DNA from 2 places in the Streptomyces sp. NPDC093018 genome. Region 2 is predicted to be linked to the other one. Evidence: riboswitches for the same ligand, from Rfam matches in the RefSeq annotation. Region 2 holds a riboswitch; the other holds the start of a gene.
The links. A riboswitch is a leader RNA that binds a small molecule or an ion and turns the genes downstream of it on or off. The one in region 2 is predicted to bind cyclic di-AMP.

Region 1: linked by a shared signal. The riboswitch ahead of AB0N90_RS34010 (C40 family peptidase) and the one ahead of AB0N90_RS28650 (transglycosylase family protein) in region 2 are both predicted to bind cyclic di-AMP.

Annotation. Positions count from the first base shown of each region.
Region 1 covers NZ_JBFBFF010000022.1:121,454-126,008, forward strand. Annotated here, with positions in the region: gene AB0N90_RS33990 (8-amino-7-oxononanoate synthase) at 1-525, shown strand, start outside; gene AB0N90_RS33995 (DUF397 domain-containing protein) at 616-840, opposite strand; gene AB0N90_RS34000 (helix-turn-helix transcriptional regulator) at 851-1,714, opposite strand; gene AB0N90_RS34005 (ATP-binding protein) at 1,928-2,386, shown strand; gene AB0N90_RS34010 (C40 family peptidase) at 2,540-3,013, opposite strand; cyclic di-AMP (ydaO/yuaA leader) riboswitch at 3,017-3,247, opposite strand; gene AB0N90_RS34015 (hypothetical protein) at 3,588-3,896, opposite strand; gene AB0N90_RS34020 (ATP-dependent Clp protease proteolytic subunit) at 3,904-4,530, opposite strand.
Region 2 covers NZ_JBFBFF010000015.1:158,179-162,733, forward strand. Annotated here, with positions in the region: gene AB0N90_RS28645 (transglycosylase family protein) at 1-795, shown strand, start outside; cyclic di-AMP (ydaO/yuaA leader) riboswitch at 973-1,142, shown strand; gene AB0N90_RS28650 (transglycosylase family protein) at 1,147-1,872, shown strand; gene eno (phosphopyruvate hydratase) at 2,463-3,758, shown strand; gene AB0N90_RS28660 (septum formation initiator family protein) at 3,910-4,386, shown strand; gene AB0N90_RS28665 (DUF501 domain-containing protein) at 4,482-4,555, shown strand, end outside.

The sequences.
Region 1 (4,555 bases), on a different contig from region 2:
GGCGACGGCGGGCGGGGCACGGCGCAGGCCACCGGCCTCGCGGGCGCGCCGGACGTGGTGGCCACGGCCACGCTGTCCAAGTCGCTCGGCAGCCAGGGCGGGGTGGTGCTGGGTCCCGCGCGGGTGATCGACCATCTGGTCAACGCGGCCCGGACGTTCATCTTCGACACCGGTCTGGCGCCGGCGGCGGCCGGTGCGGCCCTCGCGGCGCTGCGGCTGCTCGGCAGGGAGCCCGAACGGGCGGCGCGGGCCCGCGAGGTGGCGGGGGAGCTGCACGCCCGGCTGACCGCCGCGGGTCTGGAGGCGGTGCGTCCGGACGCCGCGGTGGTCTCCGTACGGGCTCCGTCCCCGGAGCAGGCGGTGCGCTGGGCGGCCGACTGCCGTACGGCGGGCCTGGCCGTGGGCTGTTTCCGTCCTCCCTCCGTGCCCGACGGCATCTCACGGCTGCGGCTGACCGCCCGCGCGGACCTCTCCGGGGCCGAGATCGCCCACGCGGTGCGGGTGATCGGCGAAACACGGCCATGAGTCGGCGTGACACGGCCGTGCTCCGCGGCTGATCGGGTCCGACGGGTGTGCCGACCGGTGCTGCGAGCGTCTCGGCCGGTCCGGGGGGTTTCAGCGGAGCGCGGCCACGAAGCCGGCCCAGCTGTCCGCGGAGAAGAGCAGCGCGGGTCCGGTGGGATCCTTCGAGTCGCGCACGGCGAGCAGCCCGGACCGGGGTCCGGAGCGTGGCCGTGCCGTCTCCACGCAGTTGTTGGCTCCCGTGCTGTAGCTGCTGCGCAGCCAGCGCACGTCGTACAGGTCGGTACTGGCAGGGACGTTCCGAGGCAGAGCTGACAATGGTGCCTCCTTACGCGCCGTCACCTATCCCGGCGATGTAGTCCAGCGAATCGTGGGGGGAAAGAGCGTGCTCCTGGAGGTTCTGGAAGGCCTCCGAGTACGCCCGGAGGTCTTCTTTCCGCTCCAGGTAGAGGCTACTCGTCAACTGGTCTAGAACAACCACATCGAGATCAGAAGTGCTCGGAAATGAGAAAATAACGAAAGGCCCGGTGAGGCCGACATGTGCTCCCGCCCCGAACGGCAGTACCTGGAGCCGCACTTGGGGCAACCGGGCGGCCTCCATGAGCCGCTCCAGCTGGTGCGCCATCACCTTGGGACCGCCCACCTCGCGGCGCAGCACCGCCTCGTCCAGGACCGCGGACAGCTCCAGCGGCGGGTTCGAGCGCAGCACGTCCTGGCGGGCCAGGCGCACCTCCACCAGCGCGTCCAGGCGCTCCTCGTCCAGGTCCTTGACGGCCGCCCGGGTCACCGCGCGGGCGTAGTCGGCCGTCTGGAGCAGACCGGGTACGACGGTCGTCTCCAGCGTGCGCATCGCGCCGGCCTGCGACTCCAGGCTGATGAAGTCCCGGTACGTCGGCGGGAGCACCCCGCGGTAGGCGTGCCACCAGCGGTTGCGGTCGCCATCGCCGTCCTCGGAGCCCGCCAGCATCAGCAGCAGCTCGCGCAGCTGGACGTCGCGCACGGCGTAGGCGTCCAGAAGTAAGCGAAGATCGGCCGGTTTCACACCACTGGCACCCGTCTCGATACGGCTCACCTTCGACTGGTGCCAGCCGACCAGACGGGCCGCCTCCCCACTGGTGAGCCCCGCACCGGTGCGCAGCGTGCGCAGTTCGGCACCCAATTTGCGGCGGCGCACTGCCGGCCCGTTCTGCATGGGCTCCTCCTTACTCCTTACGGGCCGCCCGAATACGGTCTCCCGTCGCAGAGTTCACCGCATCGAGCGACAGATATATGCATATCTCGGTGGATCGCTCCCCGTGACCGCTCCGGTGGTGGCAGTCTGACGAGGAAGCACCAGTCCGGGACCGTACTCGAACCATCCGCTCCATGTAGGACTCCGGTCCCGTGGGAAAGGGACGACGTCGCCATGGCAGACCACCTGGAAGCATCCGTCACTCTGCCGAGCGATCCCGCCTCGGTCGCCGCCGCGCGGTCGTACGTGGTGAGCACCCTGGCGGAGTGGGGCCTGCCCGCGGACGCCGAGGCGGCCGACACGGTGCGGCTGATCGTCTCCGAACTGGCCACCAACGCCGTACAGCACACCTTCGGGCAGTCCCCGACCTTCACGGTCGACATCGCGCTGGAGCGCGACGAACAGCTGCGCATCGGGGTCACGGACAGTCATCCGCGCTTCCCCAAGAGACTGCCCGCGGCCGTGCAGCAGGACAACGGCCGCGGCATGGTCATCATCCGCTGGCTCACCGCCGAGTGCGGCGGCAGGCTCCGCGTCCGCCCCACCCGGGAGGGCGGCAAGACGGTCTCCATCGAACTGCCCTGGACCGTGCCGGCCGAACCGGTGGCGACGACGGGCCGGCAGGAGCCGTAGCGGGGGAGCCCGACGCGAAGCCGCGAAACGTTCATCCGGCGGGTGCGCGGGACCCGTCCCGGGCCGCCCGGGGGCTAAAGGCGGCGCCGAGTGAGGGGAAAAGGCACAAGGAGCGGCCCGGTGGCTGGAGTCGCTCCCCCGTGCGCGGGCGGGTCAGCTGACCCGGCCGTACCAGACGCTCTTGGTCCAGATCTTCTCCAGCCGCACCACGGAACCGCTCTTGGGCGCGTGCCAGATCTTGTTGTGACCGGCGTAGATGCCGACGTGGTAGACGTTCGAGCCGTAGTGGAAGAACACCAGGTCACCGGCTCTGCGGCTGCCGGAGGAGATGTGGTGCGTCTTGTTGTACTGCTGCGCGGCGGTCCGCGGCAGCTTCTTCCCGGCCTTCTTGAACGAATAGAGCGTCAGCCCCGAGCAGTCGAACCGTCGCGGCCCGATGGCCCCCCACTGGTACGGGGCGCCCTTCTTGGACGCCGCGATGTTCAGGGCCTTCGTCGCCATCGTCGCGGCCGAGGCATCGGTGGAGAGGCCAGGAACCGCGATCGAGCCGCCCACGGCGGCCAGGGTGAGGGCCGAGGCCGTACCGGCACGGGCCATCAGCGACGGGACACGATTGAGCGCAGTCATGCGCAACCCTTCGTCAGCCGCCTGTGAAGGATGACCTGTCGGATTCGGGCTGGCGAAGTAGCCCGGCCGCGTTGCCACGGCTTCACCCCAAGGGCCACCCGAAGCGCTCGTCCGTCCGTTCACACGGACTGCCGACCGTTCCGGGGACCCGTACTGCCTGGGTCCTCCACTCCTGCCGATCCACTCCTGTCGACCGGTCATCCGGGCGGCGGCAGGACTCGGCGTCCGCCCGGACCGCCCCGCCGCGGTGGCGGGGGCTTGTCGTCAGACAGGGATCTTCACCCACAGCTGTCCGAAAATCCCAACGGAATCGGGGATTTGTGGCGTTACTCACCACTCGCCCGTTCGGGTGGAAGCTGCTCTGTTCGATGCTCCGTCAGTTCCGGTACGTAGCCCCGGACCTGGGAAAAGACGGCCGCGCGCGGAGCACGGACCCGGCCCGCGCGCAACTCGGGAGAACCGGAAACGGATCCGGATATACACCGGTCGGCGGTACATCGTTCGGACCGTTTCGCGCCCGGACCCGGCGGCCGCGCGGACACCTCGCACCCACCGGATCCGGCGACCGTCCGGATCAGCCCACGGCGTCCGGCGGGAGCGCGACGCGAGCGACCCGGCGCTCACCGTCGAGCACCCGCAGCGCCCGTGCCAACGTGCCCCCGTGCACCTCCCGCTCGCCCCGGTCGTGCATCAGCTCCAGCGCGGCGCGCAGCTCTTCCGCCTTGCGCACCAGCGCCTGCGCGGCGCGCAGCCCGCGATAGGTGTCCCCGTCGCGCGCCGGGTTGATCCTGCCGAGCAGATCGACCACCGCCAGATAGTGGTCGACCAGCTCGCCCTCCGCGTGCGTCAGCGCCGGCAGCGGCGGCAGCTCCTCGGGCAGCACGGCCCGTTCACCGCTCGCCGGGGAGGTCCCGGCGGCCGGGCACCACGCCGTCCACCAGGCCGTACGACCGCGCGCCCGGCGCGTCCAGCATCAGATCGCGCTCCAGATCCTGATGGACCTGCTCCTCGGTGCGCCCGGTGTGCCGGACCAGCATCTCCTCCATCAGGGTGCGCAGCCGGACCAGTTCTTCGGCCTGGATGAGCAGATCGCTCGGCTGGCCCTGCGCAGGCTCGGGCAGCTCGGGCTGGGAGAGCACCACACGCGCGCCGGGCAGGGTGAACCGCTTGCCGGGGGTACCGGCGGCCAGCAGCACGGCGCCGACCGAGGCGGCCTGGCCCAGGCAGTACGTCTGCACCTCGCAGGTGACGTACTGCATCGTGTCGTAGATCGCCGTCATCGCGTGGAACGAGCCGCCCGGGCAGTTCAGGTACAGCGTGATGTCCCGGTCCGGGTCCAGGTGTTCGAGGTGCATGAACTGGGTGATCACATCACTGGCCGCCGCCTCGTCCAGGGGCGTCCCGAGGAAGACGACCCGGTTCTCGAACAGCTTCGAGTAGGGATCGAGCCTTCGCTCCCCGAAGTTGGTGCGCTCGGTGAACTCGGGCAGGACGTAACGGGCGGACGGTCGGGACATCTGGGCACACCCCTCCTCACGGCGG
Region 2 (4,555 bases):
TCGCCCTGGGCCACCTGCGCCCTGCTGTCCGGACTGACCTCGAACTCCGGTTCCGTGAACGTCGATCCGGGCACCGGCGACGGCGACGGCGACCAGGGCGGCGCCGCGACCGACCCGTCCGGACTGCCCGACCCCTCCGCCCCGGCGGGCACGCAGGGCGGCGACCAGGACGGCACCGGCTCCGGCACCGGCACCGGTTCGGGCACCGGCACCGGTTCGGGCACCGGCTCAGGGAAGACCTCCACCGACCCCTCCTCCTCGCCGACCCAGGGCTCCGGCAAGCAGACCGGCAAGCACGCGAGCCCGAACCCGGGCAAGCACACCGGCAAGCCCGGGACCGGCACCTCCAGCCAGGACCCGGCCGACCCGTCCTCGTCCGACCCGTCCTCCTCCAACGCCTCCGTCCCGGCCACGCCGTCCGCGCCCGCCGACGGCTCCGCGACCCCCGCGCCGTCCACCGGCACCCCGGACAACCCCCGGCAGACCGTCGGCTCTTGGAACCTGGTCGACACCGGGGCCCTCACCGGCGGACGCCACCGCGGCGGCAACGCGGACGAAAGCACGGCAAACGGGCAGAACGACTCGAACTCCGGTCGGCACGCCTCCCGTGAGCCGGGCAGCTACACCGTTCGCGAGGGCGACTCGTTGAGCGCCATCGCCGACTCCCTTGACGTCGAAGGCGGATGGCACGCGCTCTACGCCGCGAACAAGAAGGTCGTGGGCGCCGACCCGAACCACATCACCGCCGGTCAGACCCTGAAAGTCAGTGACGAAACGGACGCGGACCAGGGCTAGTTGACGCCCCACTTGATCGCTAAATGTCCGATTTGGCGAAAGTGTGGGATGAGTCTCAGAAGCCCTGATCGTCTTTGAAATTCCGCGGATCACCTGGCTACGGTCAAGGCCGCTCGTCACCACGAGCCCCGGCGGCCGCAACGCCGAATCCTGCCAGCGGCTGCCCGGGAACAGTCGTCGCGTCAAGCGCCGCAGGCAGGAGCGGGGGACCCAAGGTAAGTGCCGGGCCCGGCAGTTGATGCCGGACCGGCTTGGGGTGAAGCCACGCCTCCATGAGGAGGGGTGGCCGGGCAACTCAACCGGCCCGAACCCGACAGCTCACCTCGCAGGCGTCGGTGAGGGGATCGTTCCATGCTGTTTTCCGGCAAGGGCAAGCACCGTCGTCCGTCCAAGGCCGTCCGCGTCGTCACGCTCGCCGGTGTCACCGGTGCCGCCGTGGCCGCGCCGCTGATGGCCACCGGCACCGCTTCCGCCGCCACCGCCTCCCAGTGGGACGCGGTCGCCCAGTGCGAGTCCGGCGGCAACTGGTCCATCAACACCGGCAACGGTTACTACGGCGGTCTCCAGTTCTCCGCCTCGACCTGGGCCGCGTACGGCGGCACCGCCTACGCGTCGACCGCCGACCAGGCCACCAAGTCGCAGCAGATAACCGTCGCCGAGAAGGTTCTCGCCGCGCAGGGCAAGGGCGCCTGGCCGGTCTGCGGCACGGGTCTGAGCAGCACCCCGTACAGCGGCTCCGCCTCGACGACCCCCTCGTCGTCGGGCAGCACCGCCACCCGCTCCACGGACGAGCAGGCCGCCACGCGCTCCACGCAGCGCACCACCCCGGCGCCGACCAAGTCCACGAGCACCTCCACCGGCTCGTCCACGGGCAAGAGCAAGACCGTCACCACCCCGACCGGCAAGAAGGTCAAGAAGGGCGACGGCGAGTACAAGGTGGTCAAGGGCGACACCCTCAGCTCCATCGCGGCCGAGCACCACGTGGCCGGCGGCTGGCAGAAGCTGTTCGACCTGAACAAGGACATCGTCGACAACGCCGACCTGATCTACCCGGGCCAGCAGCTCCACCTGAAGTAGCCCGACCCGGCCGCGGCCGCCACGGGCTCCGCTGCAGGGGCCCGTGTGCGGGCCCCCGTACGGCGCTCGTCCGGCGGCCCGGCCGCACGGACCCGCCGGGCAGCCGCTCCCCGGCACCTGGTCCGCCGGACCCCTCAAGAACGGCAGCCCCCGCCGCCGTACCCCCAGGGGCCGCCCCCCGAGGCCCCCCCAAGGGCCACCCTCAGGGGCCGCTCCCCAAGGACCCCCCTCCAAGGGTCACCCCAGAGGCCGCTCCCCAGGGTCACCCCCCAAGAACCACCGGGCCCACCCCCCCCAGGGCCCCACGGTTCCCCCAGGCCCCCCAAGGCCCCCCGTCCCCCAAACCCCCCACTCCGGCGCGTTTCCCCCGTTCGCGCCGGGGTGGGGTCTTGTGTTTTCCCGGACTTCAGTCAGCTCTCATCCGCGAACCCCTTTGTTCCGGTGGTGAACAATGGGTACCGTCTGCATGTCCCGGTCGCCCACCAGACGGTCGGTCGGTGGTCGGCGACCCCGGGACGGTTAGGCTCTAGTCGCAAGGCGCAGCCGTACGGCCGCCGCCCCGCACTTCCAGCGTCACATCCAAGAAGGAGATGCTCGTGCCGTCCATCGACGTCGTCGTAGCCCGGGAAATCCTGGACTCCCGAGGCAACCCCACGGTCGAGGTCGAGGTCGGCCTCGACGACGGCAGCACCGGTCGTGCCGCCGTCCCGTCCGGCGCCTCCACCGGCGCCTTCGAGGCCATCGAGCTGCGCGACGGTGACCCGAACCGCTACCTGGGCAAGGGTGTCGAGAAGGCCGTCCTCGCCGTCATCGAGCAGATCGGCCCGGAGCTGGTCGGCTACGACGCCACCGAGCAGCGCCTGATCGACCAGGCCATGTTCGACCTGGACGCCACCGACAACAAGGGCTCGCTGGGCGCCAACGCCATCCTCGGCGTCTCCCTGGCCGTCGCGCACGCCGCCTCCGAGGCGTCCGACCTGCCGCTCTTCCGCTACCTGGGCGGCCCCAACGCGCACCTGCTGCCGGTGCCGATGATGAACATCCTGAACGGCGGCTCGCACGCCGACTCCAACGTGGACATCCAGGAGTTCATGATCGCCCCGATCGGCGCGGAGTCCTTCTCCGAGGCGCTGCGCTGGGGTGCCGAGGTCTACCACACCCTCAAGAAGGTCCTGAAGAGCAAGGGCCTGGCCACCGGTCTCGGCGACGAGGGCGGCTTCGCCCCGAACCTCGGCTCCAACCGCGAGGCCCTCGACCTGATCCTTGAGGCCATCAAGGAAGCCGGCTACGCGCCCGGCGAGCAGATCGCCCTCGCTCTCGACGTCGCCGCCTCCGAGTTCTACAAGGACGGCAAGTACCTCTTCGAGGGCAAGGAGCGCTCCGCCGCCGAGATGACGGAGTACTACGAGGAGCTGGTGGCGGCCTACCCGCTGGTCTCCCTGGAGGACCCGCTGTTCGAGGACGACTGGAGCGGCTGGAAGGTCCTCACCGACCGCCTCGGCGACAAGGTCCAGATCGTCGGCGACGACCTGTTCGTCACCAACCCCGAGCGCCTGGCCCGCGGCATCGAGGAGGGCTCCGCCAACGCCCTGCTCGTCAAGGTCAACCAGATCGGTTCGCTGACCGAGACCCTGGACGCCGTCGAGCTGGCCCAGCGCAACGGCTTCAAGTGCATGATGTCCCACCGCTCCGGCGAGACCGAGGACGTCACCATCGCCGACCTGGCCGTCGCCACCAACTGCGGCCAGATCAAGACCGGCGCCCCGGCCCGCTCCGAGCGCGTCGCCAAGTACAACCAGCTGCTGCGCATCGAGGAGATCCTCGACGACGCCGCGGTGTACGCCGGCCGCAGCGCCTTCCCGCGGTTTCGCTCCGCGAACCAGTAAGTACAGCAAGGGCTGAGTCGCCGGCCCGCCCCGGGCCACCTCTTGGCCAGTCGTACGTACGTCCCCGTACCCGGTCCCGTACCGTGTCCGGGGACGTACGCACGTGTGCGACCGCCCGAGCAGGGCGTGAAAGGGGAGGCGGAGAGCCGACATGGCCGCAAGGGACCGGGACCGTTTCTCCACCGCGACCAGGCTGCGGCTGCTCGGCGAGCAGACGGCCGCCCGGGTCTACCGCTCGCAGACCAAGCGGCAGGCCCGCCGCTCCCGGCTGACCGGCCGCGCCGCGCTGCTCGCGCTGGTGCTGTGCTCGCTGGTGGTCGCGCTCGCCTACCCGATGCGGCAGTACGTCTCCCAGCGCGCCCAGATCTCCGACCTCCAGCGGCAGCAGACCGATGCCCGCAAGCGAGTCGAACAGCTGCGCGACCTCAAGGCGCGCTGGCAGGACGACGCCTATGCCGAGCAGCAGATCCGCAGACGTCTGCACTATGTGATGCCCGGCGAGACCGGGTACGTGGTGGTCGACCCGGGCGCGGCCCGGCAGTCCCGCACCGACCTCAAGGCCGCCCACCGGCCCTGGTACACGAACATCTGGGACGGGGTCGACAAGTCCGACGCCTCCGCCCAGTGACCGCCCCACCAGCGACCCGGCCCCGACCGGCTCCGGCCCCGACCAGCGACCCGGCCCCGGCCGGTGACCCACAGAAAGCAACTCTGAAAGCAGTCATGGAAACCCCTCCGCCGCCCACCCCGCGCACCGAGCCCACCGACGCGGACGTCGAGGCCTTCAAGCAGCAGCT